DNA from 2 places in the Bacillus pumilus genome. Region 1 is predicted to be linked to the other one. Evidence: a T-box and tRNA genes for the amino acid it is inferred to sense, from the RefSeq annotation. Region 1 holds a T-box; the other holds one or more tRNA genes.
The links. The T-box of region 1 lies ahead of CKW02_RS12840 (valine--tRNA ligase). A T-box ahead of a tRNA ligase gene usually reads a tRNA of that ligase, here a tRNA-Val.

Region 1 (16,116 bases):
ACCACGCCATAAGCTGGAGCGGTACATGCTGGAGCGGCCCGCATAAAATGACCGCCAGCTCTTCCTTTAGCGGGCGGTTCCCATGCTCTTCTACTTCTACCGCTCCGCCAAACGGGAGTAGAAAAATCCGCCGAATGCGCCAATGATAATAGCAAGCAGCCGCTGCATGTCCAAGCTCATGGACAAAGACGATAATGAGCAGACAAAGCAGCGGCTTGATTTGACCAGAGAGGATCGCAAACGCCATCACAATCCACAGCAGCGGATGAATGTGAATTTTCGTCAGCATGACCAGCCATCTATTCAAAGGTCATCACCTGAATAGGATCGATAAACTGTTCATTTTGCTTAATGGCAAAGTAATATGTGCCCTTTCCTTGATCATCAAGTGAGATCTGGCCAATTTTCTCACCCTTGTCGACAAAATCGTATAAGGCCACATTGGCTTCCTTTAATTGACCGTACCAGCTATAGCTGTTATCCGCATGCTGCACGACCACTGTCAGCCCTGTGTCACTTTTCTTTTTCACTTCTACTACATAGCCTTCCTTCATACTGTCAATCGCTTCAGCCGATGTTTCGATTTTGACACCTGCTCCATTTTGCGTAAAGGATTCCTGTACTTTTCCAGAAGCAGGTACGGCCAGTTCTTGGTTCGCTTGTACATCTTTTTGGTCTTCCTTTTTGTCGGTTAAAAAGGCAAGGGGGTTTCCAACTGTTTTCTCAAACCAGCGATTGGCAGCAGCAAATTGAAAATCTTGCTCAAAGGTCTGCGTAATGATCGGCTTCAGCTGCTGAAACGGCCCTGCCTGACCTTTAAATGAAATGGCTACAATCAACACAAGAGACGCAGATAATAAACATTTCAGCACAAAGGCATTGGGGTTAAATAGCGGATGCTGATATTTCTTCGGCTGATGAGACGACGATTCAAAGGAAGACGACCCTGAATGCTTTTCTTCCTCTGTCAGCATGACCCATGGAGGGATATCCTCTTTTTTCTTGAAAGTCGTCTTCTTAGATGGAGCAGCTGACTGCTTCGTTTTGCGGCGCTGCGCGATTTTCTTTCGGTACTCGTCCACACTTTTCATGAGATCACCCTTTACATACAAACAGTTTGTACATTTTATGTGGTGACCTCATCTGATATGCAACAAAAAGACCGATTCTGATCGAATCGGTCTCATTTTACCTGAATGCTTATTAAGCTCTTACACCAAAAAATGCTTTCAGCTTCGCAAACATTCCTTTGTTTTCATCTTCAAATGATTGAAGTGGAACAGATTCGCCTAGTACGCGGCGGGCGATATTACGATACGCAATCGAGACTTTATTTTTAGCATCCATGACAATCGGTTCACCATTGTTTGAAGCCTTAATCACGTCATCATCATCAGCGACAATGCCAAGAAGATCAATCGATAAGTGATGGACAACTTCATCCACATCCATTGAATCGCCACTTTTCGCCATGTGTGTACGAATACGGTTGACAATCAAACGAGGTGGTTCGATATCTTCTTGTTCTAACAAGCCGATGATACGGTCGGCATCTCTTACAGCTGAGATCTCAGGCGTCGTCACGACAATTGCCTTATCTGCACCAGATACAGCATTTTTAAAGCCTTGCTCAATTCCAGCAGGGCAATCAATGACGACATAATCAAAGTCTTGTTTCAATGATTGAATTAATTCTTTGATCTGCTCTGGTTCTACAGCCGTTTTATCGCTTGTTTGAGCAGCGGGTAAAAGATACAAAAGATCCTCGAAACGCTTATCTTTTACAAGCGCTTGGTGAATTTTACATCTTCCTTCTACTACATCGACTAGATCATAAATAATGCGGTTCTCAAGCCCCATCACGACATCTAAATTCCGAAGGCCAATATCGGTATCAACTAGACACACCTTTTTCCCTTGAATTGCTAGTGCTGTGCCTAAGTTTGCAGATGTTGTTGTTTTGCCAACGCCGCCTTTTCCTGAGGTAATCACAATAGCCTCGCCCAATTTCACATTCCTCCCTCAAGCCTTGTCAGATTAGGTCTTATATGAGCCAATTGCTGCAGGCGTTCAATGATCATGTTGCCATCTATATCTAAATAAGCACATTCCATTTCATTTCCATCTTCTTTTTGATCTGGTGCACGGTTAAACACTTGTGCGATGCGAAGCTGTGTTGGAATCATACGAGATGCCGCAATGACAGCTTGTTTATTCCCATTACATCCAGCATGTGCCACGCCTTTTAAAGCGCCGAGCACAAAAATATTTCCCCCTGCACGAATCGTTCCGCCAGGATTGACATCTCCTACTAATAAGAGATCTCCTTCAACATACAGTACCTGTCCAGAGCGCACAATTTTGGCTACAGAGGTAATTTCGGCCTCTGCTTTTAATCGTCTCGCCTCTTCAGTTGACATGACGTCACTTTCAATAGAGTGAATGACGAGATGTTCATTTTCAGAGACTGCTTCAGTCAAACGCATTTCCTGATCCTCTGTTAAATACCGAAAACCAAGCTTAATATGCACATTAACCTTATGACCTTCCCTTCCATCTGTATATTGCTCAAGTAAAAGAACCTCTCGCAAGCCAGAAAGAAGGTCATCAAACGAACAGTCATCATTTAACTGTAATGTTAATCCGTTTTTTGTACCTTTTATTGTCACATATTGCTGTTTTTGAGTTTTCAAGATGCTCACCTCAACAACATACTCATTTCGCCGTATTTGGACAAACTCCTGCTTTTATTCGTCGATCAGTCCTTGTTTCATATTGATGAAAAAGAGCCTAAGCGGCACAACAAGTATGAGAGACGCAGCAGTATTTAAAAGAATCGTTGGAATAAAGCGTTCGATGACATACGTATTAAACGGCATAATACCTGGTTGAATTGTCGCTTGAACGCCGTATACATAAAACTCCATCACGGAAACAGCAATAATCGACAGAAAGACGACCACTAACATATTTGTTTGCAAAACTTTAAAGGCTTTCGCTAGCAAATAGCAGAGCGCTCCAAAGCCAAACATATGAACACCAAGTATGCCTGTATACGAAATATCATATAAAAGTCCAAAGATAAAACCGAAAATCACACCATATTTTTGATTCACAAAAGCCGTCATAAATACAAGTGCGAGTAAGATGAAATGAGGAGCTAAAATTTGATTGTCTGAAACAAATGGGAGCTTCACTAGATCGACAAAAATACTGTCAAATACGAAGATAAACAACATGACGAAAGCAAGAAGGAAACGTCTCACGATCCTTCCTCCTTCGTCAATTCAGATGCATCTGCCGTACTTGAGCTGCGATTCACCACAATCACGCGGTCTAAATTGTTGAGTTCAGCCGCTGGTTCTACATAAATGATTTTTGTCAGGCCGTAATGATCTGGCTCGATTTCACTCACCTTACCAATCGTCAAGCCTTGAGGGAATACGCCCCCTGCTCCAGATGTTTCAACAAGATCTCCTTTTTTGACATCTCCATCTGCATCAGATTTCAGAATATTCATTGTCAGCATTTTTTTCTTACTGTCATAGCCGTTAATAATTCCGTTGAGTTCTTCTTTGCCCTTTTTCGCAAAAATTTTCGTTGAAATTCTATTATTTTGGTCAGTAGAGCTTAGCAACCTTACAGTCGAAGTAAAATTGTTGAGCTTATCACTTTCAATTTTCCCAATTAACGCACCACTCTCATTTGTGACCGCCATATCTTTGTCAACGCCTTGTTTTTTCCCTTTATCAATCATGACAAAGCTATCCCAAAGGGACGGGTTTCTAGCGATAACCGTTGATAGAATTGGCGTATAATCACGAATAGAGTTCACATAACCGAGCTGCTTGCGAAGCTTTTTGTTCTCATCTTCTAGTTCTTGAAGTTTCGCCTCATATTGGGTTTGTCCATCAAGTTTTTTTCGAAGACGTTCGTTTTCATCGTATGTGTTCTTTAAATCTTGTACGTTCCCATAAATACCGGCGATAAATTGTGATGGTTTATGAAAGACACCTTGAAAAAAGCCTGTCGTATCCCCCACTAATTTTTCCGGCCATGAAGCACCTCTGCCGCTTTTCACTGAAAAACCAATCATGGCCACCAGTACGATGACACAGACAAGGAGCAACATTAATCTTTTATTCATAAAAAACTGCGGCATGTCTTACACCTCTTTATTTACGCCCGATTATCGATTATCTTTTGATTTTCCTTTGAACAAATGAATATGCTCTAGTGCTTTTCCTGTTCCGATTGCCACACAGTCAAGCGGGTCTTCAGCAATAATGACTGGCATCTTCGTTTCATCACTAATGACTTTGTCAAGATTACGAAGCAATGCACCGCCGCCAGTTAAGACGATTCCACGGTCCATAATATCTGCTGCCAGCTCAGGCGGAGTTTTTTCAAGTGTCATTTTCACCGCATCAACAATTGTTTCCACTGTATCGCGAAGCGCTTTTGCAATCTCATCTGCTGTAATCGAGATTGTTTTTGGCAGACCAGTTAAAAGGTCACGGCCCCGAATATCCATTTCATCATGTACATCAGGCTGCGCAGAACCAATTTCCATTTTAATAGCTTCTGACGTACGATCACCGATCATCAGGTTATACGTTTTACGGATGTAGCTGCTGATCGCATCATCCATTTCATCTCCTGCCACGCGGATTGATTGTGATGTCACAATACCGCCAAGAGAAATAATGGCTACCTCTGTTGTACCGCCGCCAATGTCAACAACCATACTTCCTGTTGGCTCCCATACAGGCAGGTTAGCACCGATCGCCGCAGCAAATGGCTCTTCAATCGGGTATGCGTCACGTGCACCAGCTTGTCTTGTTGCATCAATAACTGCACGCTCTTCTACAGCTGTAATACCAGATGGTACACATACCATCACGTAAGGTTTACGAGCAAAAAGCCCTTTGCCTTTTAATGCTTGATTAATGTAATATTTCATCATTGTTGCTGTCGTCTCGTAATCTGCAATGACTCCGTCTTTCATTGGGCGAAGTGCCACAATATTACCAGGTGTACGGCCAATCATGTTTCTCGCGTCATTTCCAACCGCCACTATAGACTTCGTATCAGTTTCCAAAGCTACGACCGAAGGTTCTCTTACAACAATGCCTTTTCCTTTAATAAAAACAAGCGTGTTCGCTGTTCCAAGATCTATTCCAAGGTCTTTTGTACCAATTCCAAACATATGTATGTATCTTCCTTTCTTAAACCAAAATTCCCTTTAGGGAAAAACTCATAAACTCTATTATATCGTAAAACATTGAAAAAAAAAGTGTTACAAATACCCTTTTTCCTTCAAACTCACAAATTTTTGATCACCTATGACCAGATGATCAAGCAGCTGTATTCCAATCAGCTTTCCACATTCAAAAAGTCGCTGTGTAACTTCAATATCTTCCCTGCTGGGCGTCGGATCTCCAGATGGATGGTTGTGCACACATATAAATGAAGCGGCCGATCGTTTAAAGGCTTCTTTGAAAATTTCACGCGGGTGAACGATCGATGAATTCAGGCTTCCAATAAACACGGTATGTTTATGAAGAACTTGATTTTTTGTATTGAGATAAAGACAAACGAAATTTTCCTGTGTCAAAAATCTCATATCTTCCATCACAAAGTTCGCTCCGTCTTCTGGTGTGCGGATCACATAGCGGTTATCCGTCGTTTGATGGTGTAATCTAGTGCCGAGTTCTAAAGCAGCTAAAAGAGAAATCGCCTTCGCCTTTCCAACTCCTCTAATCTTCGACATTTCTTCAATTGAGGCTTCTTTTACAGAGCGAAGACCGCCAAATGTTTGCAGAAGTCTTGCAGAAATTTGGAGAACTGATTCTTTTTTCGTGCCTGTTCTTAGAAGAATCGCAACAAGTTCATGATTTGACAAACTGCTGGGCCCGTATTTGATAAATCGTTCTCTCGGTTTTTCATCATGAGGGAGATGCTTTAGCAGCATAGGGAAATCGTTCAGGATGACCACTCCTTTTAGAATTCCTTCCTGTCTTCAAAAAGGGGTGATTCCAAAGGTTTCAAGCACTCTGACTGTTTTCGCAATAGGTAGACCGACAACGGAAAAATAATCACCATCTATTTTTTGAACAAACAGTGCGCCTTTCCCTTGAATGCCATAGCTTCCCGCTTTATCAAGGGGTTCGCCCGTATCGATATAGCGGTCTATTTCATTTTGAGTCAGCGTCCAAAATGTCACTTCTGTCTGTTCATAAAATGTTTCTTTTCTATTCTCTGACTGAACCGTGACACCCGTCAAGACTTGATGTGTCTTTCCTGATAATAATTGAAGCATAAAAGCCGCTTCTTTCTTATCTTTTGGTTTCCCAAGACATTTGCCGTCAATTGCAACAATTGTATCTGCACCAATGACCACAGCTTTGGGATTTAATCTTTGAATATCATTTGCTTTTTGTTCTGCCAACCATTGGACGTTCTCAGCAGGGGAAAGGTTTCGATTAATTTCTTCTTTTAAATGACTTGCTTGAATGTCATAAGAAAACCCTGCTAGATCAAGCAATTCTTTTCTTCTAGGTGATTGCGATGCGAGAATCAATTGGTTCATGTTTGTTCATCCTTTCAGGGTTTAGCCTAAGAAGTAAGATACCCATTCATCCTAGCAAATGTACATCTTACCGACAATTTACGAAAATTCATTTTTCATGTACCTTCATCATTATGTTGGATGCAAAAGAAAAAAACTAGTCATTTTTTGACTAGTTTCGTTTCTTAAAAAATGATTTTACGTATTTAATTGATCAAGCAATGCCTGCTGAGATTTCCATCCATTTTCAGCAGTTGGGTCATTTAAGAGCTGCACAGCTTTTAGCAAACTGCTTTTAGCCGGTGCATCCTCTGTTTTGGCACTTTCAAGCTCAGAAATTAGCTGCGTGACTTCCTTTTGATCCACTTCATCGCCTGCAATCACTTTGGATGATAATACAGATGCCTTTTCTATTAAACTAGTCAGCTCATCCGGCACTTGAAATGAGAGCTCCTTTCCTCCCCACGCCTCAAAGTGCTGATCAATCAATTTCTTCCCTACAGCGCTTGTCATCCCCTGCTCTGTCGCAAGCCCGGCAATGACATAATATCCATCATCCATGGAAACCTTTTTCCCAGCATATCCTGCATCTTTTAAACTGCCAACTAAGTCATCTGCTCCTTTTTCAGAAGAGAATTTCCCAGCCTGTACAACAAAGGTTGATAAACTGCCAGAGGCACTTTTTTCATCTTTGTTCTCTTTTGATTCATCTGTAGTACCTGCATTCGGCGCATCCCCACCAGCTTTCATCGATGATTGATTTCCAGAACCAGATGCCGAGACACTGATATCTCCACCTGAAGGATTTGATGTACCATCTTGACTTAAACTAAGCGCAAACACCCCAAGGCCTGTCCCAAGAACGACCGCAAACACAATCGTTGTCATCACTCTCTTGAAGGGACCACGATTTTTACCGAACTTCTGATCAAAGGAGCTTTTTTTCTTTTGATAAGGTGTGACGACTTTTGGATCAGAATGATAAATATGATCAGCAGCATCATCCCACTGGAAATCTTCTTCTTTCGGTTTAGACGAATCTTCCTGAGAAGCCGCTGTCTCCTGTTCAGAATGTCTCTTTTCCTCCCAATTCGAAAACGTCACTTGATCCTCTTGCTGTTTTGGCGGCTGATGATCATCTTCATGCACCATTTCTTCCTTGCCATTAATATTGACCTTTAGCCCTTGTTTTTTTGCCTGCCTCTTTTTCACTGTCATTCCCCGCTTTCTGACATGTTTGTAAGAAAGACCTTTCTGTCCAATGAATCAGCGCGAATTTAACCCGTCCTTCTTTCTGTTTCACACTTTACCATAGCAGTAAAAAAAAAGAACAAGACTTTTGTCGGCAGGGCAAAAAAGTGTTCGCCAATTTTTTCACCCCTTCGACTATCCAAATAGAAACAAGACAGGAGCACCACAGAGATACAGCAAAAAAGAAATAGCGATCGAAGGAACAAAAGGGAATGGCTCGTTTACTCGAAAGGAAAAGACCTTTGCATAAACCATTCCAGCGATACATGAGAGAAAAAGCATGAGAAGGAACGGCTTGAAGCCAAAGCAAAACGCAAGCACACTGAACAACTTCATATCAGCTCCGCCCAGACTATTCGGCTTAAAATAATCTAAACTAGAAAACAAAAGAATGCAAAAAATCAGAGAAGCCGCCCCTTCCCACCAGATAAGAAGCGGTTCCAACGTGCGGTATATGACGAAAAGAGGGAAAAAGAAGAGAAACAGCTCGTTCGGCACCCTCATATAGAGAAGATCACTCACGACAGCAATCACGAATAAACTACAAAGAATCACAAGGAAAAGACTTTCAAACGAAACACCAGCGATCCTATAAATGAACAAAAAAAGACCGCCTGACAGCATTTCAATCGTTGGATAGAGCCAAGACAGCCGAATGCCGCAATGTTTACAAGACCCCTTCCATACAGCATAAGAAACGAGCGGGATCATCTCATACAGGGATAGCGGCTGTTTACAGGCTGTGCAGTGAGAGCGAGGGAAGAGAATAGACCGCTTCACTGGCAGCCTTTCGCCAGTGAGATGTAAGAACGATCCCATCGTGATGCCTGCAAGAAACAGAAAAATCTCAATCATATGTGGTGCTCCTTCCGGTAATAAGATAGACCGGATTTTACCATGACCCTATCCACCAAAGCATCTAGTGAAAATATGATTTTTCCCCTCTTCTACATATAAAAAGAAAAAGACGCAGGAGGCATCAAAGCCATTTGCGTCTTTTCGTTATCCAATCATACGATTTCGTAAATCTGAAATAAAATAAAGAGAGCCTGTCACAAGGATCACCGCTGAAGGATCATCACTTTTTTTCTGAATGAACTCAAGCACTGTACGAGGGTCATCATCATACGATGTTGCCTCTAACTGACTGCATGCATAAAGCTTTTCCGCTGATTCAGCTCTTGGAAAATCAAATGAAACAAAATGGATAGAGGAACTAATGGCTTCAAGTTTTTGAATCATTTGCTTGTACGGCTTATCTTTTAAAGCACTAAAACAGACATGCACTTGTTTACTAGAAAAATGAGCTTGTACCGTTTCAATTAAACGGTCGATTCCTTCTTCATTATGAGCGCCGTCTAAATAAACTGGTGGATGGTCTTTGACTTTTTCAAATCTTCCAGCCCAAACTGCATGCCGAATACCTTCATATACCTGCTCTTCTGTCACGCTAATATAGCCTTCTTGCTCCATCCATTCAATGAGTAAAACAGCAAGGGAAGCATTTTGCTGTTGATGCGTTCCGATTAACCCTGTTTCAAGCTGCGGATACTGCCTTTTTGATGTGCTTAACGTAAATCGTTCTCCTGTTTCTGTTGGCTGCTGATGACTGAAGGTACAAGTATCCTGTAATGAAATGCATTCCGTCTTCTTCTCTTTTGCGATATTTTGAATGACCGCAAGTGCTTCCGGTTGATGAACTGCGGTGATCATCGGAATACCCTCTTTGATAATGCCCGCTTTTTCAGATGCAATTTGTTCAAGTGTATCACCTAGAATCGCCATATGATCATGACCAATCGATGTAATCGCTGTTAAGATAGGTACGGCAACATTTGTTGAATCAAGTCTTCCGCCAAGCCCTGTCTCTAATAGGACAAAGTCTACTTGCTGCACATCGGCAAAATAAGCAAATGCACATGCGGTAATGATTTCAAACTCTGTTGCTGCGCCAAGCTCTGTTTGATCTAACTCATCAACAAAAGGCTTGATTTTATTCACCAAACTCAGCCATTCTTCATCCTGTATAGGTGCTCCGTTCACGCTGATTCGTTCATTGAACGTTAAAATAAACGGGGAGGTGAAGGTGCCGACTGAATAGCCTGCTGCCTGTAAAACGGAACGAGTAAACGCAATCGTTGAACCTTTTCCATTTGTACCTGCAACATGTACCACTTTTATGCGTTGTTCCGGATGGCTTAGTTTGTTCATCAGCCACTTCATTCTTTCAAGACCCGGTTTTACACCAAAGGCCAGTCTACTGTGAATCCACTCAATGGCTTCATGATAGGTTGTAAACAATGTCATCTCTCATTTCATCCGAAATTTTCAAAAAAGACGACTCCATTTTGTTAGGAGCCGTCTTTTCAACCTTATGCTTTCAGCTCTTCAATACGCTTTTGAACAGCTTCGCGTTTTGCGACATAGTCACGTTCTTTCGCACGCTCTTCTTCTACGACACTTTCAGGCGCTTTTTTCATAAAGCCTTCGTTGCCAAGCTTTTTCTGGACGCGCTCTACTTCTTTTGTCAACTTATCAAGCTCTTTTTGCAGACGAGCGATTTCCTCATCTAAGTTGATTAAGCCTTCAAGCGGCAGAATGAGCTCTGCTCCAGAAATAACAGCCGTCATCGCTTTATCACTAGCTGGGACATCTGTGCCAATTTCAAGTACACTTGGGTTCGTAAAACGCTCGATATATAAACGGTTTTTCTCTAAGCGTTCCTGCACATCAGATGTAGAAGCTTTAATGTAAAGCTCCACCTGTTTGCTCATTGGCGTATTCACTTCACTGCGGATGTTACGAACAGAACGGATGAGTTCCACAAGCAGCTTCATATCAGCAGACGCTTGTTCGTTTGAAAGCTCCGGCTTCACCTCAGGCCAAGCCGCTACAGTAATCGATTCACCTTCGTGCGGAAGATGCTGCCAGATTTCTTCTGTTAAGAATGGCATGAACGGATGAAGAAGTCTCATCGTCTGATCTAATACGTACGCAAGGATCGAACGAGTCGTTTTCTTCGCTGCTTCATCTTCTCCATAAAGCGGAAGCTTCGCCATCTCAATATACCAATCACAGAAATCATCCCAAATGAAGTTGTATAAATGTCTGCCCACTTCACCAAATTCATACTTGTCAGCTAGCTGTGTGACACTTTCAATCGTTTCATTTAAGCGAGTTAAAATCCATTGGTCAGCAACTGATTTTTCTCCTGTTAAATCAAGCTCATCATACGTTAAGCCATCCATGTTCATTAAAGCAAAACGTGATGCGTTCCAAATTTTGTTCGCAAAGTTCCAAGTGGATTCAACCTTTTCAAAGCTAAAGCGAAGATCCTGACCTGGTGAGCTTCCAGTTGCTAAGAAATATCTTAATGAATCTGCACCGTACTTGTCGATGACCTCCATTGGATCAATTCCGTTACCTAGCGACTTACTCATTTTACGTCCTTGCTCGTCACGGATCAGCCCATGAATCAGAACGTCTTTAAACGGTTTTTCTCCTGTGAATTCAAGACCTTGGAAGATCATGCGAGAGACCCAGAAGAAAATGATGTCATAGCCTGTAACAAGCAGGTTTGTTGGATAGTAGCGCTTGAAGTCTTCACTATCTGCATCCGGCCAGCCCATTGTCGAGAAAGGCCAAAGCGCTGAACTAAACCATGTATCAAGCACATCGTTATCCTGTTCCCAGTTTTCTATATCTTCTGGTGCTTCCAGTCCAACGTATACTTCTTTCGTTTCTTTATGATACCAAGCTGGAATGCGGTGTCCCCACCATAGCTGACGAGAAATACACCAGTCACGGATATTTTCCATCCAGTGTAAATACGTCTTTTCAAAGCGGTCTGGAACAAATTGAACTTGGTCGTCCCCATTTTGAAGGTTAATGGCTTCGTCTGCCAACGGCTGCATTTTTACAAACCATTGAGTAGATAAATAAGGTTCAACGACAGCTCCGCTTCGCTCACTATGACCAACTGAATGCATATGGTCCTCAATTTTGAACAAAATACCCTCTTCTTGCAAGTCTTTTACAAGCTGTTTACGGCATTCAAAGCGGTCCATTCCTTTGTATTGCAGTGCATTTGCATTCATTGTGCCATCTTCATTCATGACAAGAATACGCTCTAGGTCATGGCGGTTTCCAAGCTCAAAGTCATTCGGGTCATGAGCAGGTGTAATTTTCACAGCTCCTGAGCCAAACTCTATATCGACATAGTCATCAGCAACGATTGGAATCTCGCGTCCTGTAATTGGCAAGACCACTGTTTTTCCAATTAAATGCTGATAACGTTCGTCATCAGGATGCACGGCAACGGCTGTATCTCCGAGCATTGTTTCAGGTCTTGTCGTCGCAATTTCAATTGAACCCGTGCCATCTGAAAGTGGGTATCTTAAGTGATAAAACGCGCCTTGAACATCTTTATAAATGACTTCAATATCAGAAAGTGCCGTTTTCGTCGCTGGATCCCAGTTAATGATGTACTCTCCGCGATAGATCAGCCCTTTTTCATACAATTGAACAAACACTTGGCGTACCGCTTTATTCAGACCTTCATCTAATGTAAAACGTTCACGTGAGTAATCAAGACCAAGCCCCATTTTCGCCCACTGACTGCGAATAAAGTCCGCATATTCTTCTTTCCATTTCCACGTTCCTTCCACAAATTTCTCCCGGCCAAGGTCATAACGGCTTACGCCTTCTTCGCGAAGCTTTGCCTCAACCTTTGCTTGGGTCGCAATACCGGCATGATCCATTCCTGGAAGCCATAGAACGTCATAGCCCTGCATCCGCTTCATACGTGTCACGATGTCTTGAAGTGTAGAATCCCACGCATGCCCAAGGTGCAGTTTTCCTGTCACGTTTGGTGGAGGAATGACGACTGTATATGGATCTTTCGTTTTGTCATTTTGTGCTTCAAAGAATTTTCCTTCAAGCCAGTACGTATAGCGGTCTTTTTCAATCGCATTTGGGTCGTACTTTGTTGGCATTTCTTGATTATTTGTTTCCATTTATGTAACCTCCACATTTTTTCGGCTGATGAAACATAAAAAAGCCTTTTCATCCTTATAAAAGGACGAAAAAGCTTTTTCGCGGTACCACCTTTTTTCATGGAACACATAGACGTGTCCCATACACTCTAAAGGATAACGGGGTTCTCCCGAATTTCTCTACTTGTTCATTCAAGAAATTAAGCTCACAGGCGACCTTCCAAACAAGTGCATCCTAGGAAACCTTTCAGCTCATGGTCTCCCTCTCTTTAGGGTCTTGCTTGTACTCTTCCTGATCCACGCTTACGATATATCACGTTCATCAGCACATACTCATCTTTTATTTATATTACTAAATGCCTTTTGTTTTCGTCAATCATCTTTTCCGCTTTTCTTCTTCTTTATACAAATTGGGCAAGCACCCTTTTCCTCTTTGCCCATATGATAATAACAAAATGAAGAAGGAGGGCGTTTGCTTTGAAAAAGATCAATCCTTACACACTTCCCCCCTGGCTGAGACAAATTCGGGCAGTGGCCTCCCAAGTCGTTCTCCCGATTGCGATATTTCAAGGGTTTCGTACGATCATTTTCCCCACAACATTTGACGTCCTCATCCTAGGTATTCTCATTTTTCTCGCCTGCGCCTTTCACCTTGATTGGTTTTAAACACTCGCGCTTATGTACACACAAAATAACCTCGTCATTCCGCTGATGACGAGGCACTTTGTTCTTCTTCAAGCCGTCTAGCCTGCTCAATCTCGTGAATCTTCATGACGGTCGGCTCTGAATTTTTCATCTGCCAATACGCTCTTAACAGCTGTTGACAGCTTTCCATCTCATCCTGCCCGCCTGCTTCATAGGTTTTAACTGTATCAAACAGACCTTGCGGATAAGCAAGGTAACTAAGAAACAAATGAAGCTCTTCCTCCCGAAGAGGATTTCCTTTTTGGTACGTATAAAACAAGGAAGTGCATTCAGGACAAGACGTGGGATAGGTTTTGAATGTCCGATAGTAAAAGGTCAGAAGGTCATAAATGGGGGCGGCTTTTTTAGACCGCTCAAAATTGGTGAAATGTCCTGTACCCACATCATTATACAAAAAGTGATGAATCGACAGCTGCCCATGATTTAACACAACACGTGTTGTTTCTTTATCTTTCATTTCTTCATGCCAGTCTTCTAGTCGTTCGAGGGCAAATTCGCTGGCAGACATCGCCTCTGAAAAATACATCGCAGCAGCCAGTTCAAATGGCGACATATACCAAGTTTGCTCTGCCCGCTCTATGAATCGTTCATACATGTCTTTCTCTGTTTCCCATTTGGTCTTGATTTGTGTGTAGTGCGCTTCGATCTCTTGCTCTGTGATATCCATCATCACTTCAGTCCGCTTATGAAGTCTTGCAATCTCTTGAAATAAATATTCATGTTTATCGTCCTGCTCTTCTCTCTTTTCATTCGTCAGCCAAGGCATGAGATAATATGCGTACTGGCTTTCACGATGACTTGAGAAAAAAGAACCGCTCTTCGTCCGATAAATCGGCACAAAAGAGCGATAGCCCTTTGATTCTAGTTCAAGCATTTGCTCTGTAAACTGCATATGTCGACTGGCTTTTACTCGCTTTAAGGCAAATACGCCCTGCTTTGTATATACTTTGACGACAGCAGGACTGACAGGTTCAACGTATTCCGCCTCAAGCCCGTATTCGTATAGGACAGATTGGATCTCATCCACGTTCACTCACCACATTTTCTCGATCGGTCATCTCTTGTTAGGCATTGCTTTTTTGATATTCAGGAATATAAAGAATCTGCCCTTCTTCAAGCTCCGCATCCACTGATAATGAGTTTGTGCGAAGAAGCTGCTGCACATTCAACTGATATCGCTCACAAATACGATCGACCGTATCTTCTTGCTGAACTATACATATTTTCATGCGAGAAAAATCTTCCTCCTCCTGCTTAGCAAACAGCTTTGTTAAATAAAGAGAGTTTTCACTGCCAGACGTTTCTCTCACATCTTCTTCAAACTCCTCTTCTTCTTGAGCTGACTCATATACTTTTGGCGCTTCTCGTTCATATAACCGTCCGAGCTGGTACGTGTCATCCTGCGCCTCTTGCTCCTCTTCCACGTGATAAGCCGGTGATTCAAATACTGGATACGGCTGAACCGTTTCTTCCAGCTCTTCAGCTGCTTCGGGATCTTTTCTCACTTCCACCTCAAAGAATGTATCCTCCCTTTTCTCTTCTTCTAAGAGCTTAGGCGGTTCAAAAAATGGCGGTTCTTGCACCTGAGCTTCTGGTAAGGAGCGATAACCAAGCGCCACTTCTTCTTGGCTCTCCGATTCTTCCAGTTCTTCGGTTTCTTCTTCCCTACTCACCAGCTCTATCTCAATTTCTTCTTCCTGCTTTTCTTCTTCGGCGCGCGTGTCATGCTGTAATACAGCCTGATCCTCATCAATCTCACGTTCATAGTCTTGTAGCTCTTCTTGCTCTTCATCTTCTGGCTGCAGCTGATAATCGTAGGTCACGTCGCCATATTCTTCTTCAGAACGATGAACAAATTCATATGGCTCCTCTACAGGCACTTGGGGCATTTCCTCGTCTAATAGACCCTCAATCGCCAGATCAGCTTGAATGGTCAGCAAACGATTTTCTGTCAGCTGGTAATCAAACGCATCAATAAACACAAACACATCATTTAAATGACTGATTTTGTTTTTAGGAATCGTGATATCGACTGGGAATTGATGCAGAAGCTCCGCCGTCCCGTCTTCTCTGACCTTCACCTCATCAGCTTCTCTGTATGATGCATAGGAACTCAATTCACCCAATAGCTCCTCTTGATTTATGTTGTATTCTCCTGTTAGCTCGAGTGAACCTCTAATCGAAACATAATCATTCACTTCTTGAACGAGAATGTCAGGATCGAGAGAAATAGACAGCAGCTCACTGACTTCCTGTCCGCTTTTGAAATAGATGGATTCTTCTACTGAAAACTGTAATCGATTGTTTTGAGACAAGTCGGTGTCCTCCTTTCATCTAATCCTTCAAAATAAAATTAGATGTCAATACAGATGTATGTGAGAGGCAGTGAAAATATGATTGGTTTTCAGCAACACAAAAAAACCGATATGTCTCCATATCGGCGCAGCGTGTAGACAAACCCTCGCATTCGTTGTCAGTCCTGCGCGCAGGTGCTCACGAATATCAATTCGCTCCGCTCCTGTGCTCGACCTTCCTAGACTTCAAAGGTTTTCAATTCACGCTGAAAGGAAGAACACAAGGCTGAAAGCAAGCCTT
Region 2 (16,116 bases), 1.6 Mb from region 1:
CGCTTTGTTGTGATGACGCTGATTTGCAAATCCTTCGCCAGCTTTCGAATAGACGGTAGTGCCGCGCCTTCCGCCAGCTCACCCGTTAAAATCATCGATTTAATTTGATTCGTAATTTGCTCATAGATGGGCTCCTTAGAGTGGTTTGAAATCGTAATTTGCATATAAAAACCTCTTTTTTTCTGTACTAGTGTTTGGAACGAAATATTGTATATACACTATATATACATTATATACACATTGAAAGAATAATCAACCATTTTTTGATTGCAACTCAACTAAAAAACCGCACAGCTTTTCAGCTATGCGGCCTTCCCCAACAAAATTTTTCTCCAATACACCCATTTTCCCATCATCCACTCCACCGGACCTCTTCTCCATTTTTTCAAATAGAGATAGCTGATGAACAGCTGTGCTGTATACAGTCCGACAGCGAGCAGCAGTCCAAACATTGATCCCATTTGTCCAAATAGACCAAGTCCATAAGAATAGAAAATCGTTGTACAAATGATCGACTGCGCCAAATAATTTGAAAGGGACAAACGGCCAAGCCCTGCAAGCAGACGTTTCAACCCTTGAGCAGCCTTTGAATAGTAAAAAACAATAAAGGCTTGAATATAACCGATCGTCAGAACATAGGCACCTAACGTCATCACCATTTCACTCCAAGGAGCATCAATGAACGTCGCACATTTTAAGGCGAGCCCGATGATAATCATCCCAACCCAGCCTTTACGATAAGCCATGCCTCGATCTACTTCTGTCAAATGACCTTTTTTCCCAATAGCCATGCCAAGCAGTGCAAATGGACCCACCATGATCGTACCGAATAGAAAACCTAGGATTGGCATCAGCGTAATGGTCACGATCGCCATAATAATGGTCACAATCATCATATCGTCTTCAATCGTAATCCGGCTCAATAAAATATCACCGTATGCACCCTTCGCATACACATCAGTTAACAAATCATCATTTCCATAAACAAAGGTCATCAGATATGGCAAAACCACCAATGACAATGCACCTAACACACCCGACCAAATCAGCATTGTTTTGATCCGGCTGCTCATAAACATCATCAAGAAAAGCATACAAGCTCCATAATAAAGAAGAATGTCACCATTCCAAATAAAGATGTAATGCAGCATTCCAAGCACAATCAGACCAAAACCTCGGCGGACGACAATGGCATTCGTATTGAGTCCCTTAGCTTTCGTAGATTCAATCAGCTTGATAAAAGAATATCCAAACAAAAAGGAGAAAATCGGATAAAACGACCCCTGGAACAAAATTTCCGTTACATAAACGCCAAATTCCTGCCCCCAAAAACTCGAATCAAACATTTTCTCAAAATCATAATCATATTGAAAAATAAGCATATTCACGATCAAAATACCTAATAAACTAAAACCACGCAAACTATCAATTAACTCAACCCTAGACCCCTTCAACACGACAGCTCCTTCGGAAAATATAAAAGCATATTTATCCTACCACACTTTTAAAAAATTGGTCTCTACACCCATGTAAAAACATACGTTTTAAGGTAAATTTAATAAAAAAACCTAGAATATACATTCTAGGTTTCATACGAATGAATTGATGAATGATGACTTTCTTCTTTCCGCGTCACACGTTTCAAATAAAACAAAATCCCCAATCCCCAAAAAATCAACGTCAGCTCCCAGTCTGCAGAAATCGAAAACCATTTCAATATCATTAAAATCACAAAACCGCTCCAATCCCTGCGAAAAAAATGGCGTTTCTTTTTAATTCTTTGTTTGATTGAAACAACACTCTATCCTCCCTGATACTTGCTAACTAATTGAATGTTTTTTACGATGACATGTAAATGTAATGAGATCGCTCGATATCCACCCTGATATTACCATATAAAGAATATCAAGTTAAAGATAATTTATTCAACAAGAACCCTTAAAATTTCACAAAACAAAAAAAGATTGAGCATCAATCACCCAATCTTTTACCTATTAAATCTCCTGACACGCCCAAGTATCCACCTCTACCTTAAGAGCAGGTGAAGCCAATGCCACCACATAAATCATCGTCATACAAGGCAGATGATCACCTAAAAACTGCCCCATGATTCGTTTTCTGCTCTCCGCATCGAACTCTCCTACGAGATAAAATACTAGTTTCGTGATGTCCTCTACCGCCATGTCTGCCGCTTCTACGTTTCGTTTCACATTTTCTAATGCTAATTCGAGCTGCTCCAACGAACTCTCTGGGATGGTTCCATCAGCCTCCATCCCCACTTGACCTGATAGGGTTAACCACCGCTGTGGTCCTGTTGTTTCTATTTGATGAGTGTAGGGTGCAACTGGCGGGTGAATGGCCTCCGGATTACGTGATGTTTTCATTGATAAAAACTCCTTTTCTGAAAATACAGTCAATTTTTATCATCATATCAAACTTTCAACGGTATTCAGATTTTTATGCTCATAGTAAACCTGAAGAAACAATCGCAACCGCCTGCTATAATTCTTGTTTTCTAAAAAGAAACCATCCGATGAGAAAAAAGAAACTGATCAATACCGATACACCTAGCAAGCTTGTAAGCGCCTGATCCGAATAAGTCCCTCTATGAATCATCTCCTCGGCCGCACTTGTCACGCCTTTAGGCGCAAACTTCCCTAATGTATCCTCATAAAATGAAGGAACGGTAAATAGAATAAGGTTGATCAAAAGCGATACACCGCCAGCTGTGACGGAACGCGTAAAGAATGCCGAAGCACAAATGGTCGATACCACAATCAGCAATAAATTGGGGTAATAAAGAAGCGTTCCTTTTACCACATTGACCCAATCCAGATGCCCAAATTGGATGTCCACATAATAAACGGAGGCAAGCACCGCAACCACCAAACTAAACAAGGTCAAACAAGCATAGGCGCATATTTTCGAGACATAGTAACTCAATCGACTGATCGGTTTCACCATAATCATCGCCGTCACCCCAGAGGCACGCTCTCCTGCGATCGTCCCCATCACGATCATAATGAGAATAAAAACGCCAAGCGAATCGAACTTACTCAATGCACTCGCTAAAGCCTCACCAGCGCTAGGCTCTGGTATATAAAATGTGGACCCTTCAGGTAGATTCGCTGATTTCGACAAAAGATCCGGCAGCATTTTAAGCGTAATAGGCTGTGTGATCATTAAAATCGTAAAAATAATCGGCACAAATAACATTTTATAACTAGTGAATAACTCCCTAAATTCCTTTTTAAACATCATCACGCCGTCACAACCTTCATGAAAATATCTTCAAGCGTCAGCTTAGATAGTCGATAATGGAGGAGAACACCGCCAGCTTCAGTGATGAGACGAGGCAGCTCCTTCAATGCCATTTGTTGATCGTTGACTCGCACCTGATAAGCGTCTCCTGTTTCAATGCATTCCTCCACCCAATCCCGCTCCTTTAACAAAGCCACTAGTTTCGTATTCTGTTGTTCTAATTGAAATTCAATCACTGGCTGGATATAGTCTTCTTTGATCTGTTTCATCGAAGAGGACATCTCAATTTTTCCACTGTTGATCATGATAATATGATCCGCCACTCGTTCAATGTCGTCTAAAATATGGGTCGACATAAAGATCAACATCTCATGCTTTAGACGCTCAATCAAAGTCAGGACATCTTTCCTTCCCATTGGATCAAGTGCAGACACAGGCTCATCCAAGATCAGAACCTTCGGGCTGTTGATAAGTGCCTGCGCAATGGCAAGCCTTTGCTTCATCCCTCCGCTATAGCTGCCAATGGCACGATCCTTCGCCTCATATATCCGGCAAAGCTTCAACAGCTCCTCTGTTTTGGATCGAATGATGTTTTTCTCTAATTGAAATAACCCGCCAACCCAATGCATCCACTCCTGCCCCGTCATATCCTGATAAAATGCAGGCTGCTGCGGACAACAGCCAATCACATGACTAATGTCATCCATGTCTTTTGTCACATCCAAACCCGCCACCTTCACGACGCCAGACGTAGGACGAGCAAGCCCCGTCAAAATCCGAATCGTCGTTGTCTTCCCCGCACCATTGGCTCCTAAAAAGCCGACACATCCAACCTCCCCAACAGAAAACGAGACATTTTTTAAAACTTCATTCGGGCCATACGATTTCGTCAGCTCATGACACTCCAGCATATTCAAGCAAATCCCCCCTACTAAGATTGTTTACGACCAAAAATGAAATACGCAATAGGACCGGCACTCGCCACAAACACAATCACCAAAGCCCAAACCCACTTCACTTCTCCCCTGATTCTCGACGGATCTCTTTTCAGCAAATCAAACAAACCAATCACCATTAAAATCGCTTGCAGCAAAATGAGAGGTAAAATCATCTTCATATCCATCCACACCACTCCCTTTTCAAACACCAATTTGTTTTGATATCACTTCTTTTGACGACATGGAGAGAGAATTCGTTCAAATGGATTTTATTTTTATTGGTCGAATGGTCTATAAATATAAAAAAAAGCCCAGTGAAGGTTGTTCACTGGGCTTGCTTGTGATATTCAAGAAGAATCCCGCAAAATCTTTTCTATCGTCTTTCCTTTTGCTAACTCATCAATCAGCTTATCTAGATATCGAATGTTTTTCATAGTTTCTTCCTCAATGTCCTCTACTCGAACACCACAGATGACTCCTTTGATTAAATTGCGGGAAGGATGAAGCTCAGGAGCCTCAGAAAAAAAGTTTCAACGTCTGTCTGTTTGTCCACCTGTTCCTCAAGCTCTTCTGGACTGTAGCCTGTTAACCAACAAATAATCGTATCGACTTCAGCTTTCGTTTTTCCCTTTCTCTCTGCCTTTGCGATATAGAGAGGATATACTTTTGCAAAACTCATTGTGTAAATTTTATGTTTGGTCATGTGCTCTTCTCTCTTTCTTTTTTAAATATTCAAGCTGTATTGCCTTCTCTAGGTGCCGCTCTCTTAGTATGCCTATTCCCTTTTTATTACCTGCATCTTTTTTGAAAGATCTATATTTATGAAATTGAACGAAACAGAATCCTAGAAATACACAAATCGGTCCTTCGACCGTGGCAGGACCACCAATCAACAAATAAGAACTTATAAACAATGCGATATAAACAATCAAGAAAAAAATAATTCCCCTTTTCTCCTTTTTTAAATATTCACTCATAATGATTCCGCTCCCTTAAACATGTACGATCTTATCGAATCTATCTTTCATTTTATTTAGTTCTTTAGACACAAAAATACCCCTTTAGACAATTATATCTAAAGGGGTATAAAAAATCCGATTTTATTTAAACCTACTCCACCGTCACACTCTTCGCAAGGTTACGTGGTTTATCCACATCACACCCGCGGTGAAGTGCTGCGTAGTAAGCGATTAGCTGTAATGGAACAACAGATGCAAGTGGTGCAAGTGCTGGATGTACAGCTGGAAGGACGAAACGGTCGCCTTCGTCTTCTAAGCCTTTTAGTGAGATGACACATGGGTTTGCGCCGCGTGCAACGACTTCTTTGACGTTACCGCGAATGCTGAGGTTCACGTGCTCTTGCGTTGCAAGGGCAATGACCGGTGTGCCTTCTTCAATTAAAGCAATGGTGCCGTGTTTGAGTTCTCCGCCAGCAAAGCCTTCTGCTTGGATGTAAGAGATCTCTTTTAGTTTTAGTGAACCTTCAAGGCACACATAGTAGTCAAGTCCTCTTCCGATAAAGAATGCGTTACGTGTCACTGTGAAGAAGTCACGAGCGATTTGTTCCATTTCATCCTTTTGATCGACAAGGGCTTCCATTGCGTTTGCTACAATTCCAAGCTCTTTCACAAGGTCGAAGTCAAGAGATTGACCATTTAATTCAGCTGCAACAGATGCAAGAATCGCAAGAACAGCGATTTGCGCTGTGTAAGCTTTTGTTGAAGCCACTGCGATTTCAGGTCCTGCATGAAGAAGCAATGTGAAGTCCGCTTCACGAGAAAGCGTAGATCCTGGTACGTTTGTGATCGTTAATGCTTTATGACCAAGCTCTTTGACTTGAACAAGTACAGCACGGCTGTCCGCAGTCTCCCCAGATTGAGAAAGGAAGATGAACAACGGTTTTTTCGATAGAAGCGGCATGTTGTAAGAGAATTCACTTGCTACATGGACTTCTACAGGTACTTTCGCCCAGTCTTCAATGTATTGTTTACCGACAAGTCCTGCATGGTAGCTCGTTCCACAAGCCACAATGTAAATGCGGTCTGCTTCTGCTACTGCGCTTGCGATATCGCCAGCGACTGACAGCTTGCCGTTTTCGTCTTGATATTCTTGGATGATTTTGCGCATAACAAGCGGCTGCTCATCCGTTTCTTTTAACATGTAGTGAGGATATGTGCCTTTCTCGATGTCGCTTGCGTCTAGCTCAGCGATATAAGAAGGACGTGTCATGATATCACCGTCAAGGTTTTTGATGATCACCTCGTCTTTTGTGACAATGACCATTTCTTTATCCATTAATTCCGCATATTCGTTTGTTACTTGAAGCATCGCCATTGCGTCAGAAGCTACAACGTTGAAATCTTCTCCGAAACCAACCAATAATGGGCTTTTGTTTTTCGCCACATAGATTGTTTCTTTGTTTTCGTTATCGAAAAGGGCAATTGCGTAAGAGCCTTTTAGTTGAAGAAGCGTTTGACGGAAAGCTTCCTCTGTATCAAGACCTCTGCTTACAAATTGTTCGATGACTTGAACAACAACCTCTGTATCTGTGTCGCTTTTTAGTGTGACGTCTTGTAAATATTCACGTGTCAATTGTACATAGTTCTCGATGACACCGTTATGAACAAGCGTAAAACGGCCAGAAGCACTTTGATGCGGATGCGCGTTTAGATGGCTTGGTACACCGTGTGTTGCCCAGCGTGTATGTCCGATTCCAGCTGAAGATGCTACGTTTGCATCAACAACTTCACGAAGCTCAGCGATACGTCCTTTTTCTTTGAACACGTGCACGCCTTCTTCGTTTGCCACAGCGATACCTGCTGAGTCATACCCGCGGTACTCAAGCTTTTCTAAACCCTTTAATAAGATTTCCTTCGCATCATTCTGACCAATATAACCTACGATTCCACACATAAATATTCTTCCTCCCGTTCATGTGAAAGGGACAAAGAAAGCCTACTAAAATAGAAGGGACATTTCTTCGTCCCTCTCTACATGTTTAATTTGGGAGATCATGTGTATTCCCTTTGTACAAAGAGTCACCTCTTTGCTTTAAAGAAACACTTACGGCTGTGATCTCTTTTTTGATCAGCCGGGAGGCATCCGCCGAAAATTCGATAACCTCCATCCTCGTCAACTAAGCATCTTTCGTCCGATCGCTTAGTTCGGGCGCTATAATTATAAGAGAGTTTCTGAACATCTACCCTGCCTTTCCTGATAGAATAAAAAATCCAGTAACACAAGGATGATTGTACTATAAGGTCTGACCTCCGTCAATCACAATTTAGCCGGTGATCCCTTTCAAGAAAGTGAGACCTCCTTACACTATATGCGATGAGGCTTGTCACGTTCTACCTTTGATGTGCTCTCCTATGTATGAAGACACAGTAAATTGCCCTCGCCTATAAGATTCGTACAAAACCATCCATTTATGACGTTTATTCGAAAAAAAGCAAACCGCTGCTAGCGATTTGCTTTGATATCTATTACTCAATACCCATTTCTTCCTTCACAACAGCCGTAATTCGAGTCACATAATCATCACATAGCTCTTTTGTTTTCGCCTCTGCCATGACACGTACAAGCGGCTCTGTTCCAGATGGACGAACAAGAATACGGCCGTCACCGTTCATCTCTTTTTCAACCTCTTGAATCACTGCTTTTACCTTTTCATTTTCTTCTACTTTATATTTATCAGACACTTTCACATTCACTAGAAGCTGCGGGAATTTCTCCATTTCAGCCGCAAGCTCTGACAATGTTTTTCCTGTAGCTTTGAGTGTGTTGACAAGCATGATTGCAGAAAGCATGCCATCACCTGTCGTATTGTAATCAAGGAAAATCAAGTGGCCTGATTGCTCACCGCCGACATTATACCCATCCTTTTTCATCGCTTCAACCACATAGCGGTCACCAACAGCGGTTTGGATGCTCTTAATGCCTTGTTTCTCGAGCGCTTTATAGAAACCTAGGTTACTCATGACCGTAGAGACGACCGTGTCATCCTTTAATCGACCTTCGCCCTTCAAATAACGTGCACATATGTACATAATTTGATCGCCGTCTACAATATCACCTTTTTCATCGACAGCAATCAGACGGTCACCGTCACCATCAAACGCAAGACCAATATCTGCACCCTTCTCCTTCATAAAAGCAGAAAGCGCCTCTGGATGAGTTGAGCCTACACCATCATTGATATTCAATCCGTTTGGTGATGTTCCCATTGTGGACACATCCGCATCTAAATCCGCAAATAAATGTGTCGCTAGAGAAGAGGTTGCACCGTGTGCACAGTCAAGCGCCACGTGAATACCTGTGAAATCCTCGTCTGCTGTCTGCTTCAAGAATTGCAAGTATTTCTGACCGCCTTCAAAGTAGTCATTTACTGTTCCAAGATCCGCTCCAACTGGGCGTGGCAATTGATCGACCGGCTGATCCATCAGCTGCTCAATTTCATTCTCCTGTTCATCAGACAGCTTAAAGCCGTCACCGCCGAAGAATTTAATTCCGTTATCTTGAACTGGATTGTGAGAAGCAGAGATCATGACACCCGCTTCTGCGTCCATTGCTTTCGTTAAATAAGACACTCCAGGTGTTGAGATCACACCCAGACGCATTACTTCAGCCCCAATTGAAAGTAAGCCTGCAACGAGCGCTCCTTCTAACATATGACCGGATACACGTGTGTCTCGCCCAACGAGTACCTTTGGACGTTCTTTATCCTTCGTGAGCACATAGCCGCCAAATCTCCCAATTTTAAATGCGAGCTCTGGCGTTAATTCGCTATTCGCCACACCCCTTACACCATCAGTTCCAAAGTACTTGCCCATGTTTCAATCGCTCCTTTTTTACCATTCAAGAGGCCGCTTCGTCCTCTTTTTTATCTTCTTTGATCCGCTGTCTTTGACTTGATTCTTTCTTCGCTTTATCTTGCGTGGATTCTTCTTTGCTCTTCTCTTCCTGATCATCGTCATCAGAAGATGGCTTCTTCTGATCATTTGTAGACGCTGGCTGATCTTCTGTTTCAGTAGAAGTCAATTTCACTTTGACCTTTGATCTCGATAATGTCCACGTCACATTTTGAGGACCGTTCACTTGAATTGTGACCTCATGTGTTCCTTCGTTCAAGTCCCCGACATTGATATAGGCTTCAACATCTGAAGCCTTTAGTTTATCAATCGCACTCTTTGATCCCTTTGCTGTTAACGTAAGCCGTCCAGAAGATGGGCTCACAAAATCAGAGGTGAGATCTTTGCTTAGACCTACGACAGAGATTGGTACATTATCGATCTTTTTTTCTTGAGCTGTAGCAACCTTCACTTTGATCTTCACCGTTTCGGGCGATACCTTTTTCACACCATCTGGCAGGGGAATGTCGGCATCAATCTCCGTATCATCTTTGATTTTGCTTAGGTCCAGCTTGACGCCATCAATAAAATCAAGCGAATCCAGCACTTTTTGAGAGCCGTACACTGTGACCTCACTCGGGCTTGTCTCAATACTTGAGATACTGATCCCATCCGGCAAACTGCCAGTCCGCTCTATTTTAAACGGAACCTTTTTGCTTGGACTTGAGATGGGAACTGTAATATTCACAACAGACGGACTCAATTCGACTGGCAGCTCATTCCCGCTGCTATCATACACAGTGAGCTTCGCTTCCTTTTCAATTTGCTGATCGACATCCTCTAGGTTCACAAATGCTTTAATGACAGAAATTTTGTCGATCACGTCTTTTGAACCTGTGACTGTGACTTTTTTCGGATTCACAATAGGCTGTTCAGGTGAATAGCCGTCTTTGATTTTATTTTGATTATAAAATTCGGTTTCAACAGGAAATTCTGCTGTTGTTTTTTCTTGTATCGTCACCGTCGTCACAGATGGATTGATCGATAGCGTGAGTCCTTTTGATACATCTCTTGCCTTCAGCTCCACTTTATGAGTACCTGTGGATAAATTCTGCATATCTGCATATATTTCGAAGTTCTTTGTTTGTCTTGCTGTTTTCACAGCACTCGTTGACCCTTTAATCGTCACATTGACTGTTTGCGGCACACCAGTGACGACATACTTCTCGTCATCATAATACGCTTTAACAGGAATATCGGTTAAGGTCGCTTCATCTGTCGTCGATGTTGGGAAAAAGGATTCACCGATTTTTTTCGGCGTGGGCGCTTGCGCTGAATTGACTGCACCATACAGCAATAAAGCGAAGACCAATGCAAAAAGCTTTACGGCCCAGCGATTATTCAAAATCTTATCCATTTTTCTTGCCCCTCCAATACCATTTGGTCGAGGAAGCATCTTTGCTGTTCTTACTAAATTCAGCAATCAGCATTTCTTCAAGCGCTTCTTCTGTCAATTCTCGGTGGAGATCACCATTTCTCGCGACAGAAATGCCGCCTGTCTCCTCAGAAACGATGACGGTCAAGCTGTCTGTCACTTCGCTAATTCCGACTGCCGCCCGGTGACGCGTCCCTAGTTCCTTAGAGATAAAAGGACTTTCTGACAGCGGTAAATAACAAGCGGCAGCTGCAATCTCATCACGCTTCATAATGACAGCACCGTCATGAAGTGGTGTATTTGGAATGAAAATATTAATGAGCAGCTCTGAACTCACCTTTGCATTCAAAGGAATTCCAGTCTCTATGTAATCATTCATCCCAGTATCACGCTCAATTGTCAGCAGCGCGCCGATTCTGCGTTTTGCCATATAGTTAATTGCTTTTGTAATTGCCTCGATCGTTTTCTGCTGCTGTTCCTCTACAGGTGTCCCGCTTCTTGAGAAGAAACGGCCGCGCCCAAGCTGCTCAAGCGCTCTCCTTAGCTCTGGCTGAAAAATAATAATGATCGCAAGGAATCCCCACGTAATCGCTTGATCCATCAGCCATTGAAGTGTGTTAAGACCGAGATACGCACTTCCCATCCTGACGAGAACAATGACCACAATTCCCTTTAAAAGCTGAACCGCTTTTGTTCCGCGGATGACCATCATTAATTTATATATCACATACCAAACAACGAGAATATCAACAGCATTACCGAGGTACTGCAAAATAGGAATATCCCCTAAAGCCATTTCCTCGTCCTCCAGAATTTTCAGTTATTCTTCGTTTGATGCATTTTTGATAAAAAAAGAGCCTATGTGTAAATACATAGCGTGGCTATTATATCACATTTTGTTTCAGCAAGGAAAACAGTTGCCATATATGGCTGGCCTGCTAGCTCGCATACATTCTGACCTATAATATAGAAAAAGAGCAGTCCCTAAAGAGACTGCTCTCGACCCGTATAATTACTTTTGCTCCTCTGGTCCAATGACCCGCATCACATTTTGTACTGTAGATTTCATTTTGTACCAAATCCAATCAAACACTTCATTAATTTCATTAATTTGACCAGTGACTTGTCCGGCAGAAGCAGTCAGCTGTTCCCCATTGACGACGGTGACATTTCCATCAACCTTGCCTTCTACAATCAGCTTGCCATTTTTGACAGTGACATCACCTTTTACGGTTTCCCCTTTAGGTACGGTCACTGTATCATTTACAACGACGAGATTCGGCTGCTTCGACACACTGAAATTATGATCCGTATTCCAGCTTGTAAACAGACTGCCTCCCATCAAAATGAGAAAGAGGGCAGCGGCCACCATCAGCGGATGAGCTTTGATCCATCTTTGAACCGACACACGCTTTTTTTCCTTTGGAAGACCTGCCATCACCTTTGCAGTGAAATCAGTCGGTGCTTCTATATGAGATGTACTCTGCACAAGCGCGATGGATTTCTCAATTTGTTGAAAATGAGTACGGCACTCCTCACACGATTGCAGATGGCTTTTTAATTCTTTTTCGTCTTGGGGCTCAATGTCCCCGTCTAAATACTGATGCATAAGCAGGACGATTTTTTCCTGACAGCTCATCAAAATCACCTCACTCAAAGGTCTCTCAACTGTTTCCGGAGAGCCTCTCTACCCCTGTGTATTCTCGTTTTCACCGTACCAACAGGTATATTTAAAATCTCACTAATTTCTTTTAACGAGAGTTCATCAATATACTTTAATACGATGACCGAACGATATTTATCGGGTAATCTTAGAATTTTTTGCTGAATGGTACTCGATAATTCAAGAGACACCACCTCTTCCTCTGGCAAAATGCCATCAGCAGCAATTTGAGAATACATATTCAATCCTTCTGTTCCTGCCACCTCTGCATCTAAATAATAATCCGGCTTTTTTTTGCGAATACGATCGATGGTCAGGTTGGTTGCAATGCGGTACAGCCACGTAGAAAACTTACGATTCACATCAAAGCTTTCAATATTCACATAGGCACGAATAAACGCCTCCTGTGCAATATCCTCTGCTTCGTGTGCATTCCCAAGCATACGGTAGCACAGCTGATAAATTTTGTCTTTATACAGGTCTACGATGTCTGCAAATGCGTTCTGGTCGCCTTTTTTCAATTGCTTAATTCTCTTTTTAATCATTGTGTCCATAGTATATTCAACCTCTGCCTTCACCGGTCTTTATGTATACGAACCTCTTTCCAAAAGGTTTCATTCTCCTCTAAAAAATAGTGTAACAAATTTTTGACAGCGTGTTACGTATATCCACCAGTAAAAACCTTAATATATCCTTAAATTTATCCAAAACAAAAAAGAACGGGAACAAGTCCCGCTCTACAATAGCTTTTCGCCCATTAATGATCCAATCAACGCAACAGCTGCCTCGGCTGTTTTATTTTTTTCATCCAAAACCGGATTCACCTCAACAAATTCAGCTGAAGTCAAAATACCCGCTTCCTCTAAAAGCTCCATGGCTAGATGACTCTCACGGTAACTGATGCCGCCTGCCACAGGAGTTCCTACACCTGGACACTCAGCTGGATCTAATCCATCTAAATCAAGCGACAGGTGGACACCATCCGTTCTTTCCTTTAAATAAGAAATGGCTTCCTCCATCACCCTTGTCATCCCTAAACGATCTATTTCATGCATCGTATACACTTTAACGCCTTTCTCTCTAATTAATGCCCGCTCTCCTTCATCTAAGGATCGAGCACCAATTAAAACAACATTCTCAGGCTTCAATTTTGGAGAATAACCACCAATGTTCGTCAAATCAGCATGCCCAAGGCCAAGACTGACTGCAAGCGGCATACCATGTATATTTCCAGAAGGAGAGGTTTCCTCTGTATTTAAATCACCGTGAGCATCATACCAAATGACACCTAAGTTTTCATAATGCTTGGATACACCAGCAAGTGTGCCAATGGCAATGCTGTGATCACCGCCTAAAATGAGCGGGAATGAACCTGATTGCACAATACTGTCAACCTTCTCAGCCAGCAGCTGATTCGCACCAGCATTCTCCGTTAAATTTTTTAGCTTTTCACTTGTATATAAACCTTTTTCATCATCTCTTTGTTCAACCGGAATATCTCCGAGATCCTCCACATCAAATGAAAGCGATTCCAATTTTTCTTTTACGCCTGCACACCGAATCGCACTCGGTCCCATGTCGACGCCCCTTCTCATTTGACCCAAATCCATTGGAACGCCGACAAGCGTGACTTTCTTTTGATCTCCCATATGTACATCCCCTTTCTGTTCATGCTTATATTTTACTTTCTTGATGCCTCCTGACTCAACTCAACAATATTTTGAATAGTTATACATTCTGCCTACTCACATAAAAAAAAGACACCTTTTTGAAAAAGGTGTCTTAACTGGGCTAGCTGGATTCGAACCAACGCATGACGGAGTCAAAGTCCGTTGCCTTACCGCTTGGCTATAGCCCAAAAATGGTGGAGGGGGGCGGATTCGAACCGCCGAACCCGGAGGGAGCGGATTTACAGTCCGCCGCGTTTAGCCACTTCGCTACCCCTCCACATATGGAATTGATAAAGTAAAAACAGTGCCGGCAAGAGGACTTGAACCCCCAACCTACTGATTACAAGTCAGTTGCTCTACCAGTTGAGCTACACCGGCATATGGTGGAGGATGACGGGCTCGAACCGCCGACCCTCTGCTTGTAAGGCAGATGCTCTCCCAGCTGAGCTAATCCTCCACATTATGGTGACCCGTACGGGATTCGAACCCGTGTTACCGCCGTGAAAGGGCGGTGTCTTAACCGCTTGACCAACGGGCCAATTTGTCAAGTTTGACTGTTTCCTTGAAGCTGACAAAAGTTATTATATACAGGTTGTCCCCCTTTTGTAAAGGGGATTTTTATTTTTTTTATTTTCTAACTATTTACCTTCAAATAGCACTACTTTTTAATTGAAATATAATTTCAATATTTAAATATAATGTTGAAATTTCATATCATACTGAATATACTGAAAATGAAGAAATAAGGAGGAATGTCGCATGCAGCCATCTCAATTGCGTTCTTTGACAACAGAATCAAGAAATCCTAACACAATGGGAATATCACAAGCAGATCCACTCGAAATGCTCCAAATGATTAATGAAGAAGATATGAAGGTCGCTCAAGCAGTCAACCGTGTCCTACCACATGTCAAAACAGCAAGTGACTTCGCCTATGAATCCATCTCAAATGGGGGCAGACTCGTTTATTTAGGAGCCGGGACAAGCGGCAGACTTGGCGTGATGGATGCTGTCGAATGTCCCCCTACCTATAGCGTCTCACCTGATGTGATTGTCGGCATCATGGCAGGCGGAGACGCTGCTTTTTCACATGCTGCCGAAGATGTGGAAGACAGTGAAGAAGCGGGCAAACAGGATTTAGTACACATTCACCTGACATCAAAAGATACAGTCGTCGGTATCGCCGCCAGCGGTAGGACACCCTACATCATCGGCGCTTTAAACTACGCTAAATCCATCGGCGCAAAAACAGTAGCCCTCAGCTGTAATGAACAAGCAAAAATTAGCGAACTGGCAGACTGCGCCATTGAAGTCATTGTAGGACCTGAAGCCATCACCGGGTCAACACGAATGAAAGCCGCATCCGCTCATAAAATGATTTTAAATATGCTTTCCACCTCTGTCATGATCAGACAAGGAAAAGTATATGAAAACCTGATGGTTGATGTAAAAGTCAGCAATCATAAATTAAAAGAACGCGCCATCACCATCATTCAACATGTGACAAACGCTCCCTACGAACAAGCCGTGAAAACGCTTGAAGCGGCAGACTTAGAAGTCAAAACTGCCATCGTCATGCTCCAAACAAACACAGACAAAAAAACAGCAGGAAACTCGATTCAATCGATTAAGGACACCGCTTCTATTTTAAATGCAGAGGCATTAGAAGAGGCTGTTCAATTACTGCTGCATGCAAACCAAATCCATTTTATCGGCGTCGGTGCATCTGGCATCGTCGCAGCGGATGCCCAGCAGAAATTTCTCAGAATCAATTATGCAGCGACTGCCTTCACTGACATGCACATCGCATCAACGGTCATCGCAAATGCAGGAAAGAATGACATCGTGTTCGGTATATCCTTTTCAGGAGAAACGTTAGACATCATTCAAGCCCTTCAGCTCGCAAAAGACAATGGAGTGAAAACCATTGCATTGACACATCCAGGTCAAACAAGCGTTTCTGCCTTATGTGACGTTCACCTATCGACGTCCGGTTCCAATGAAGCACCTTTTCGCAGTGCAGCCACTTCCTCTAGAATGGCACAGCTCTACTTAATTGATGTCTTGTTCCTCAGCTTAGCTTCCCATCAATATGAAGAGACAGCGCAATATATTGACAAAACAAGACATGCCATCCGCTCCATGAAACGAAAATCAAAGGGGGATTCAACATGAGTCATCAAACGAAATATCAGCAGTTGGCGAAAGACATTCTTTCTCTCTGTGGTGGTTCTGAAAACATCTCTTCCCATACACATTGTATGACGCGTCTCCGAATTACACCGATTGACAATGAACA

Region 2: it encodes a tRNA-Val, which carries the amino acid that the T-box ahead of CKW02_RS12840 (valine--tRNA ligase) is inferred to sense. The anticodon was not compared.

Annotation. Positions count from the first base shown of each region.
Region 1 is NZ_LT906438.1:2,479,163-2,495,278, forward strand. Features, by position in the region: gene CKW02_RS12780 (M50 family metallopeptidase) at 1-307, opposite strand, end outside; gene CKW02_RS12785 (M23 family metallopeptidase) at 300-1,091, opposite strand; gene minD (septum site-determining protein MinD) at 1,204-2,007, opposite strand; gene minC (septum site-determining protein MinC) at 2,010-2,693, opposite strand; gene mreD (rod shape-determining protein MreD) at 2,748-3,266, opposite strand; gene mreC (rod shape-determining protein MreC) at 3,263-4,162, opposite strand; gene CKW02_RS12810 (rod shape-determining protein) at 4,190-5,209, opposite strand; gene radC (RadC family protein) at 5,300-5,974, opposite strand; gene CKW02_RS12820 (Maf family protein) at 6,023-6,592, opposite strand; gene CKW02_RS12825 (SPOR domain-containing protein) at 6,770-7,789, opposite strand; gene CKW02_RS12830 (prepilin peptidase) at 7,958-8,677, opposite strand; gene CKW02_RS12835 (bifunctional folylpolyglutamate synthase/dihydrofolate synthase) at 8,825-10,129, opposite strand; gene CKW02_RS12840 (valine--tRNA ligase) at 10,195-12,837, opposite strand; T-box leader at 12,896-13,125, opposite strand; gene CKW02_RS12845 (hypothetical protein) at 13,294-13,482, shown strand; gene ysxE (spore coat protein YsxE) at 13,517-14,548, opposite strand; gene CKW02_RS12855 (LysM peptidoglycan-binding domain-containing protein) at 14,586-15,836, opposite strand.
Region 2 is NZ_LT906438.1:179,683-195,798, reverse strand. Features, by position in the region: gene CKW02_RS01140 (GntR family transcriptional regulator) at 1-164, opposite strand, end outside; gene CKW02_RS01135 (DUF418 domain-containing protein) at 303-1,454, opposite strand; gene CKW02_RS01125 (RidA family protein) at 1,995-2,384, opposite strand; gene CKW02_RS01120 (ABC transporter permease) at 2,500-3,264, opposite strand; gene CKW02_RS01115 (ABC transporter ATP-binding protein) at 3,261-4,178, opposite strand; gene CKW02_RS01110 (PLD nuclease N-terminal domain-containing protein) at 4,193-4,384, opposite strand; partial or broken gene CKW02_RS01105 (DUF2200 domain-containing protein) at 4,547-4,902, opposite strand; gene CKW02_RS01100 (hypothetical protein) at 4,889-5,176, opposite strand; gene glmS (glutamine--fructose-6-phosphate transaminase (isomerizing)) at 5,310-7,112, opposite strand; gene glmM (phosphoglucosamine mutase) at 7,685-9,031, opposite strand; gene CKW02_RS01085 (CdaR family protein) at 9,057-10,466, opposite strand; gene cdaA (diadenylate cyclase CdaA) at 10,459-11,280, opposite strand; gene rsiW (anti-sigma-W factor RsiW) at 11,497-12,123, opposite strand; gene sigW (RNA polymerase sigma factor SigW) at 12,138-12,701, opposite strand; gene rocF (arginase) at 12,885-13,796, opposite strand; tRNA gene CKW02_RS01060 (tRNA-Gln) at 13,934-14,005, opposite strand; tRNA gene CKW02_RS01055 (tRNA-Tyr) at 14,010-14,094, opposite strand; tRNA gene CKW02_RS01050 (tRNA-Thr) at 14,123-14,195, opposite strand; tRNA gene CKW02_RS01045 (tRNA-Val) at 14,199-14,274, opposite strand; tRNA gene CKW02_RS01040 (tRNA-Glu) at 14,281-14,355, opposite strand; partial or broken gene murQ (N-acetylmuramic acid 6-phosphate etherase) at 14,577-15,485, shown strand; gene CKW02_RS20395 (MurR/RpiR family transcriptional regulator) at 15,462-15,992, shown strand; partial or broken gene CKW02_RS01030 (PTS transporter subunit EIIC) at 15,989-16,116, shown strand, end outside.